DNA from 4 places in the Pseudomonas sp. NPDC087697 genome. Region 2 is predicted to be linked to each of the others. Evidence: predicted binding sites of a transcription regulator. Region 2 holds the regulator's gene; each other region holds the start of a gene.
The links. Region 2 encodes FliA, which starts transcription of late flagellar genes. Its sites were predicted from a motif close to CTAAAGTTTNNNNNNNNNNNGCCGNTAA; they were not measured.
Positions count from the first base shown of each region.

Region 1: a site for FliA is predicted at 668-695, ahead of flgM (flagellar biosynthesis anti-sigma factor FlgM). Genes of this name have one in related genera too.
Region 3: a site for FliA is predicted at 1,069-1,096, ahead of ACIPIN_RS00160 (methyl-accepting chemotaxis protein). Genes of this name have one in related genera too.
Region 4: a site for FliA is predicted at 1,311-1,338, ahead of ACIPIN_RS04625 (methyl-accepting chemotaxis protein). Genes of this name have one in related genera too.

Region 1 covers NZ_JBIUVW010000048.1:38,960-41,126, reverse strand. Annotated here, with positions in the region: gene flgA (flagellar basal body P-ring formation chaperone FlgA) at 1-582, shown strand, start outside; gene flgM (flagellar biosynthesis anti-sigma factor FlgM) at 732-1,058, shown strand; gene ACIPIN_RS24945 (flagella synthesis protein FlgN) at 1,107-1,574, shown strand; gene ACIPIN_RS24940 (flagellar brake protein) at 1,670-2,167, shown strand, end outside.
Region 2 covers NZ_JBIUVW010000003.1:63,467-65,633, reverse strand. Annotated here, with positions in the region: gene fleN (flagellar synthesis regulator FleN) at 62-892, shown strand; gene fliA (RNA polymerase sigma factor FliA) at 889-1,629, shown strand; gene ACIPIN_RS03675 (chemotaxis response regulator CheY) at 1,796-2,167, shown strand.
Region 3 covers NZ_JBIUVW010000001.1:34,010-36,176, forward strand. Annotated here, with positions in the region: gene ACIPIN_RS00160 (methyl-accepting chemotaxis protein) at 1-936, opposite strand, end outside; gene ACIPIN_RS00165 (undecaprenyl-diphosphate phosphatase) at 1,237-2,067, shown strand; gene ACIPIN_RS00170 (DUF1294 domain-containing protein) at 2,064-2,167, shown strand, end outside.
Region 4 covers NZ_JBIUVW010000004.1:25,998-28,164, reverse strand. Annotated here, with positions in the region: gene ACIPIN_RS04625 (methyl-accepting chemotaxis protein) at 1-1,160, opposite strand, end outside; gene ACIPIN_RS04620 (DUF721 domain-containing protein) at 1,525-1,980, opposite strand.

The DNA.
Region 1 (2,167 bases), on a different contig from region 2:
CTGGCCACGAGTCAAACCGAAGGGCGCTACGAAATCGAGGTCAACAAACTCGATCCGCGCATGCACATGCCGGCATGCGACAAGGAATTGACAGCGACACTGGAAAGTCCGGCCAGGCCTATAGGCCGGGTTACGGTGAAAGTCCGTTGTGATGGCGCCTCCCCCTGGACCGTCTTCGTACCCGCTCAAGTCCGCCTGTTTCGCGAGGTCGTCACCACCACTCGCCCCCTCAATCGGACCGGGATCATCGAGCCTTCAGACGTGATGCTGCGCGAGCGCGATATCAGCCTGATCAATCAGGGATATCTGACAAACGTCGATCAAGCCATCGGACAAAAACTTGCCCGACCAATGGTCATCGATCAAGTCATTACCCTCGTTCATCTGGAGCAGGCAGAAGTCGTACGCAAGGGCGATCAGGTAGTCATTACCGCCCGCAGCGGCACACTCAGTGTGCGGATGCCGGGCGAAGCGCTGTCCAATGGCGGTCTGAACGAGCAGATTCGGGTCAAAAACCTCAACTCCCAACGGGTCATCAAGGCGCAAGTCATGGCCCCGGGCCAGGTGGAAGTCTCTATGTAGATAACTGGCGCACAACCGTCCTGTTCCCTAAACTGTGCCTCACGCAGGGCAAATACCGACGCGCCCGAGCTCATCAATATTGAGCCTAAAGTTTTTCCGGGTATGGCCGAAAACATGGCAAGCGTCCAAATTCCCAGAGGTTTTTTATCATGGTCATCGATTTCAGCCGTTTAAACAGCTCCCCCACGCTCGCAAGCAGCACGCGGACCAGCGTCAGCAAGGAAACCGGCGATGCCGGCAAATCCGCGCCGCTGAGTACCTCGACCGAACAGGTCAGTGCCACCCAAAGCGGGGAATCGGTACACCTCAGCAATGAGGCTCAACAGTTGCAGAAGATCACTGACAAGCTGCGCGATCAGCCTGCCGTCGACAACGCCCGCGTGGCCGAGTTGAAAGCAGCGATTGCCGATGGCAGCTATAAAGTCGACAGCAACCGTGTAGCCAGCAAACTGCTCAACTTCGAAGCCCAGCGCTAGCCAAAGGCCTGCGCCAGGCTTTTGGACGCTTAAAACCCAAGGCCAGCCATGCACGACACTAATTTACTGCAACTGATCACCGATGACTTTGCTCCAGCTCAACAGTTGCTGGAGCTGCTGAAGACCGAATCCCTCGCCTTGCACGGCCGCGACATGCCGCTGCTCGAAGACATTCTGGCGCAGAAACAGGCACTGATCATTCTGCTGGAACAGCATGGCCGCAAACGCAGCGAAATACTCGCGAGCCTGAACCTGCCTGCCAGCCGCGCAGGCCTGGAACAGTTCGCCACCCAATCAAGCATTGGCGATCAGTTGCTGACCCAAAGCGACGCTCTGACCCAACTCCTTGCAGATTGCCAAGCCGCCAACGAACTCAATGGCCGCTCGATCCAGCTGCAACAAGCCACCACCGCCAATCAGCTGAAAATCCTCAACGGTGGCGAGCCTCCAGCGCTTTATGACGCCCGTGGATCAACCTCCATGCTTGCGAAGCCGCGCGCGCTCAGTCAGGCTTGAACTCATAAATCAGCGTGCTCTATCAAGGCGCGAAACATGCTGGCAGAATGCTGGCTCTTGCGTGTGACCGTATTCTGTCTGGAGATTGATAAACCGTGTTCAACGCCTTAAGCGCGGAAGATGCTCCGCAGCCACCCAAGGTGCTCAGCACCCCGTTGGAAATCACCGGCAACCTGCGAATGCTGCAAGAGAGCCATGATCCCCTGATCATCACGTTCCACGAGCGCAGCCAGCGCTTTCAGAGCTACCTGATCGATATCGATCGCGAAAGCAACATGATTGCCCTGGACGAAATGATCCCTCGCGATGGCGAGCGTTTCCTGCTTGCCGGTGAAGCTTTCCGGGTTGAAGGCTTTCATGATGGCGTACGCATTGCCTGGGAAAGCAACGGCACACTGACCATCGACGAATCCAATGGCAGCCGCTGCTACCGTGGCACGCTGCCCGATGAAGTGGTTTATCACCAGCGTCGCAACGCGTTTCGCGCCGCCTTGAAACTGGCACAACTGGTGAACATCGAACTCGGTGGCGATAAGCTCAAAACCCCCGTCAGCGGCAAACTGCTGGACATCTCGGCGACAGGTTGCAAGCTG
Region 2 (2,167 bases):
AAAGTGAGCGCGCAGCCAGTCATGTAGCCCGCGTCTAAGCAAGACAAGGTAAAGAAAGAACATGGGCAGCATGCATCCCGTACAGGTGATCGCGGTGACCGGCGGCAAAGGTGGCGTCGGGAAGACTAATGTGTCAGTGAACTTGTCCCTGGCTCTTGCTGAGCTCGGCCGGCGCGTCATGCTGCTGGACGCCGATCTGGGGCTGGCGAACGTCGACGTCCTGCTGGGGCTCACGCCCAAGCGTACGCTGGCCGACGTCATTGAAGGCCGCTGTGAGCTGCGCGATGTATTACTTCAGGGGCCGGGCGGAATTCGTATTGTTCCAGCAGCGTCCGGTACCCAGAGCATGGTTCACCTCAGTCCAGCCCAGCATGCTGGCCTGATTCAGGCATTCAGCGACATTGGCGATAACCTCGACGTATTGGTGATCGACACGGCGGCGGGTATTGGTGAGTCGGTGGTCAGTTTTGTTCGCGCCGCTCAAGAGGTGTTGCTGGTGGTTTGCGACGAGCCGACGTCGATCACTGACGCCTACGCGCTGATCAAACTGCTCAACCGCGATTACGGCATGAACCGCTTCCGCGTGCTGGCCAACATGGCGCAAAGCCCTCAGGAAGGGCGGAACCTGTTCGCCAAGTTGACCAAGGTCACGGATCGCTTCCTCGACGTCGCCTTACAATACGTCGGTGCGGTGCCTTACGACGAAAGCGTGCGCAAGGCCGTGCAGAAGCAACGCGCCGTGTATGAAGCGTTTCCTCGCTCCAAATGTGCGCTGGCGTTCAAGGCCATCGCGCAGAAAGTCGATACCTGGCCGCTGCCTGCCAACCCGCGTGGGCATCTGGAATTTTTCGTCGAGCGCCTGGTGCAGCAAACTGCGGGTCCGGTTCTATGACAGCCAGCGGTTACAACCTGTACAAGAAGTCGGCGCGTGACGCGCAGTACGAACTGATCGAGCGTTACGCGCCACTGGTAAAACGGATTGCCTATCACCTGTTGGCGCGCTTGCCGGCCAGTGTTCAGGTCGAAGACCTGATTCAGGCAGGAATGATCGGTTTGCTCGAAGTATCGACCAAATACGATGCGAGCAAAGGCGCGAGTTTCGAGACGTACGCGGGGATCCGTATCCGTGGTGCGATGCTCGATGAAGTCCGCAAGGGTGACTGGGCGCCACGCTCGGTACACCGCAATACCCGGATGGTGAGTGACGCGATTCGCTCAATTGAAGCTAAAACCGGGCGTGACGCTAAAGATCACGAGGTTGCGGCCGAACTCCAATTGAGTCTCGACGATTATTACGGGATTTTGAATGACACCTTGGGCAGTCGCCTGTTCAGCTTCGACGATCTGTTGCAGGACGGCGAGCATGAAGGGCTGCACGAGGATGGCGCGAGTGCTCATCTCGAACCGTCGCGCGACCTGGAAGATGAACGCTTTCAGGCTGCACTGGCGGATGCGATTGCCAATTTGCCGGAGCGTGAGCGACTGGTGTTGGCGCTGTACTACGACGAAGAGCTGAACCTCAAGGAAATCGGTGAGGTCCTGGGGGTCAGTGAATCGCGGGTCAGCCAGTTACACAGCCAGTGCGCGGCCCGTTTGCGGGGGCGTTTGGGGGAGTGGCGAGCGCGCTGACAGCAGTGTGGGGACACTGCGAACGAAACAGGCATGGCGTAAAGCTGTGCCGGTCTTCATCCGTTGTGCTCCAGACAGTCGTTGAGTGCTCTGCCTGATTGATTGAATGGCGCGTCCAGGTGCTGGGCGCGTTTAAGACTGCTTGGAGGTCGAATTGGACAAGAACATGAAAATCCTCATCGTTGATGACTTCTCAACGATGCGGCGGATCATAAAAAACCTGTTGCGTGACCTTGGGTTCACCAACACGGTCGAGGCGGACGACGGTATTACCGCCATTCCCGTCCTCAACAGCGGGAGCATCGACTTTCTGGTAACGGACTGGAACATGCCTGGCATGACCGGTATCGACTTGCTGCGCCACGTGCGCGCCGATGAAAAGCTCAAGCACCTGCCGGTGCTGATGGTCACTGCCGAAGCCAAGCGTGAGCAGATCATCGAAGCCGCTCAAGCCGGTGTAAACGGCTATGTGGTCAAACCCTTCACGGCCCAGGCGTTGAAAGAGAAGATCGAAAAAATATTCGAACGCATCGGTTGA
Region 3 (2,167 bases), on a different contig from region 2:
GGTCACTTCATTGATGGCGGTCGCCACCAGCTCCATTTGTTGTGACTGTTGCTGGCTGCGCGCCTGGGCTTGGACTGCATCGTTCCCCAAGTCGCGGGATGACTGCCCCAGAGCACTGGCGGACTGTTGCAACTGGCTGATGACCAGACGCAACTTTGCCGTAAAGGCGTTGAAATGCCGCGCCAACTCGGTCACTTCGTCCTGTCCGTGGGTATCAAGGCTACGGGTCAGATCGCTTTCACCGCTGGCGATATTGGCCATGGCGTTCACGGTTTCCTGGAGTGGACGCAGGATACTGCGCGCAATCAAGATCACCAACAGCGCCATCATCACGGCAATAGCGAGCCCGACAAACGATGTTTGCCACATCTGTGCGTAGAATTCGGCCTGCATATCATCAATGTACACACCCGAACCAATGACCCAGCCCCAGGGTTCGAAGAGTTTCACGTAGGAGGTCTTCTGGACAGGGGTGCTGGCGCCAGGTTTCGGCCAGCGATAGTCAACCACGCCGGCGCCTTTGGCCTTGGCGATAACCACCATCTCGTTGAACAACGCGAAGCCGTCCGGATCCTTGATCGTGGAAAGGTTCTGCCCTTCGAGTTTCGGATTGGTCGGGTGCATGACCATCACGGGCGTCAGGTCGTTGATCCAGAAGTAGTCGCTCTGGTCGTAGCGCAACCCGCGAACCACGCTCAATGCCTGCTTCTGCGCCGCATCGCGGGTCAGGGTACCGGCGGTTTCCAGGTCATGGTAGTAGGCCAGAATGCCGCTGGCCGTCTGCACCACATGTTGGGTTTTCTGTGCCTTGGCTTGATAAAGGTCATCGTGGATCTGCTTGAGCATCAGCACACCCAACGTCAACAGCATCAGCACAGCCACAATCAAGATGAGCCACAAACGACGGCTGATCGACACACTGCGCAAGCTATTCATAACCGTGTACTCCGGGTTTTTGTTCTTGTTCTTGTCATAACCGACCGCCAGCATTGAGGCACGCTTTCGCCTCCGGGCCAACCCTACTCAAGTCTCATAACGGCGCAGCGTTATTCAGGCATGTCTGATAGGATTTCGGCCGCGTCAGTAGAAACCTGAATCAGCGCTGATTTCTCACGAGATTTTTTACGGTTTTGCGTGGGGCTTGAGCGCGTTGTCGTTCAGTGACGCTGATCGCAGTGGACGCTTAAACATTATTAACGAGGCATGCCTTGGAGGCATCGTTTCATTGGGGGATTAATGGATTTTTGGACCGCCGTTCAGGCTTTGATTCTTGGCATTGTAGAAGGACTTACAGAGTTTTTGCCCATCTCCAGTACCGGGCACCAGATTATCGTCGCGGATTTGCTCAACTTCGGTGGCGAGCGCGCGATGGCGTTCAATATCATCATCCAGCTCGGCGCGATCCTGGCCGTGGTCTGGGAGTTTCGCCGCAAGATACTCGACGTGGTGACGGGCTTGCCCACGCAGCGCGGTGCCCAACGGTTTACCGTCAACTTGTTGATCGCTTTCATGCCGGCTGTGGTGTTGGGTGTGATCTTCGCCAATATGATTCATAAGTACCTGTTCAACCCGATCACCGTGGCCACCGCACTGGTAGTGGGCGGGATCATCATGTTGTGGGCTGAGCGTCGCGAGCACACCGTGCACGCTGAAACCGTCGACGAGATCACCTGGAAAGATGCGCTGAAGGTCGGTTTCGCCCAGTGTCTGGCGATGATTCCCGGCACTTCGCGCTCCGGTTCGACGATCATCGGCGGTTTGTTGTTTGGCTTGTCGCGTAAAACCGCCACCGAGTTTTCGTTCTTCCTGGCCATGCCGACCATGGTCGGTGCCGCGGTGTACTCCGGCTATAAGTATCGCGATCTGTTCCAGGCCGCTGACCTTCCGGTGTTCGCCATCGGCTTCATCACTGCATTTGTATTCGCGATGATCGCGGTCAAGGGCTTGCTCAAGTTCATTGCCAGTCACAGCTACGCAGCGTTTGCCTGGTACCGGATCGCATTCGGTTTGCTGATTCTGGCGACCTGGCAGTTCGGTTGGGTCGACTGGGCAGCTGCCGAATCGTGATCAAGCCACGCAATGGGCGCGGGATTCAAAACCCGCGCCTCAAAGGCCTGGTGTTCCTGGTGCTGTGCGCCTTACCGGCTTTTGGTTCGATGCTTCTATG
Region 4 (2,167 bases), on a different contig from region 2:
TTGGTCCGGCTCGATTGTTCGTCGGAGTTGAGCATCGACGAGTTCGATGCGCTGACGACCCGCAGTGCAACTTCGTTGACGTGCTCGGTCGCCGACGACACTTCGCGGATCGAACCATGGATACGCTCGACAAAGCGGTTGAAAGCACTGCCCAGGATGCCGAATTCGTCCTGACTCTGGATGGTCAGACGGCGAGTCAGATCGCCTTCACCGTCGGCAATGTCCTGCATGGCGCGGGTCATGACGTGCAGCGGCTGGATCAGGATGCGGATCAGCATGCCAAGCAAGGCGATGATGATTGCCACGGCGATCACTGTGGCGATGATCGCCGAGGTACGGAAATCGCTGAGCATCGCGAAGGCTTTGTCTTTGTCCACCGACAGACCGACGTACCAGTTGACCGATGGCAGACCTTTGATCGGCGTGAAGGTGACGATGCGGGTTTTGCCGTCGACCTCGACTTCACTCGTGCCGCCGCTGATGCGCGGGGTGTTCTTCGGGTAAACCTCGCTGAGGGATTTCATCACCAAGGCTTTGTCCGGATGGACCAGGATCTTGCCGTCGGCACTGACCAGGAAGGCATAGCCCATGCCGCCGAAGTCACGCGCGGTCAGGGTGTCGATCAGGGTTTGCAGGCTCAAGTCGCCGCCTACCACGCCAACACTTTGCCCGGCTTTTTTCGAGGCGGTGGCGATGGAGATGATGGTCTGGCCGGTTGCCGCGTCTATATAGGGTTCGGTCAGGGTTGCGGTGCTGCTGTTTTCGGCGCCCTTGTACCAGGGGCGAACCCTGGGGTCGTAGCCGTCCGGCATCTTGGAGTCCGGACGGTTAATGAAGGTACCGCTGGCATCGCCCAGGTACCTGGCCATGAAGGTCGACGCCAGGGCATTCTGCTCAAGCAGGTTGGCAACGTTGGTGTGTTCGGGGTTGAGAGCGATGTTCTGGGCCAGGTTTTCCACCATGAGAATCCGCCCGGCGAGCCAGGACTGGATGTTGGAGGAAGTGACATCGCCCATCTCATGCAGGTAATTGTCCAGGTCCTGGCGAATCGCGTTGCGCTGTAAATAGTCGTTATACAGCGTGAACGAAGCGAAGGCGGCAATGACGATGAGGGCGGCGGCAAGCAGGATTTTGTGGCTGAAGCGCAGATTTTTGTTCATGGCTTGAGGTGTCCGCTAAGGTCATATTTGTTGGGGCGCGTTGCGTTGAAAAGCGCGCACAAAATGGGCGCTGTTGCACATAAGCTGATATTTCCATCTGTCCTTAGGGAATTATCGGACCTGATTTTCAGTCTGGTCTCTCGCTTATATCTATCGGCTGCGCAGGACTAAAGCTTAAGCATGGGCGACCAAATGCCTGACTCACCGACAAGCCCGGCGAGTCTACGGGGGCTGCGGCAGGGCAGGCCTTGAAATCGGCGATGCGACAGGCGGTCGTCGATAAACGCGAAAGATCGCAGCCTTCGGCAGCTCCTACATGGGTGGGTGTAGGAGCTGCCGCAGGCTGCGATCTTTTGATCTGCTTCTAGGTCTTCGGTTTGGCGTGAGCCGCCAGGCGTTCGAGCGCCGCCCGCAATTTCGGATCGCTGATGCCATCGGCGGTGGCTTGAATGGTCGCCGCCGCATCGCTCGACAGATCCATGGTGTGGCCAACGGCCCCTTGCTGAACGGTTGGTGGTTGAACCTTGAACAGAATTCGCGTCAGGCTGGCGAATTCGTCGAACAGCTGTAACTGCCGTTGCAGACGCTTTTGCTGGTAACGCAGGCGGGTTGCCCAATGACCATCGGTGACAATCAGCAACAAACTGCCTTCGCGCCACGACGCCACGTGACAATGTTCACGGGCGGCCGGCTGCAACTGGCTTTCCAGCAAGCGCTGTAAATGACCCAGGCGTTGTGCGTGACCGAAAATGGCTTTTAACGGTTTGGCTTCGCGAAGCAGAACGGCGGGTGCTCTGGCCGTAAGAGGGCGAAATGCCATGAAGGGACACCTGAAGTAACAGAGCCGCCATGGTAGCAGAAAGCACTTGATGCACCTGACCCATTGCTTTGTGACCGCTTTACTCATTAAATCAATGAGTAACTTATGCCGTGAATGGCTTGAAGTTCAGCAAAAAGCCCCTATTTTAAGTGAGCCCCGTAACAGCGCTGTGCATGCATCGTGGAAT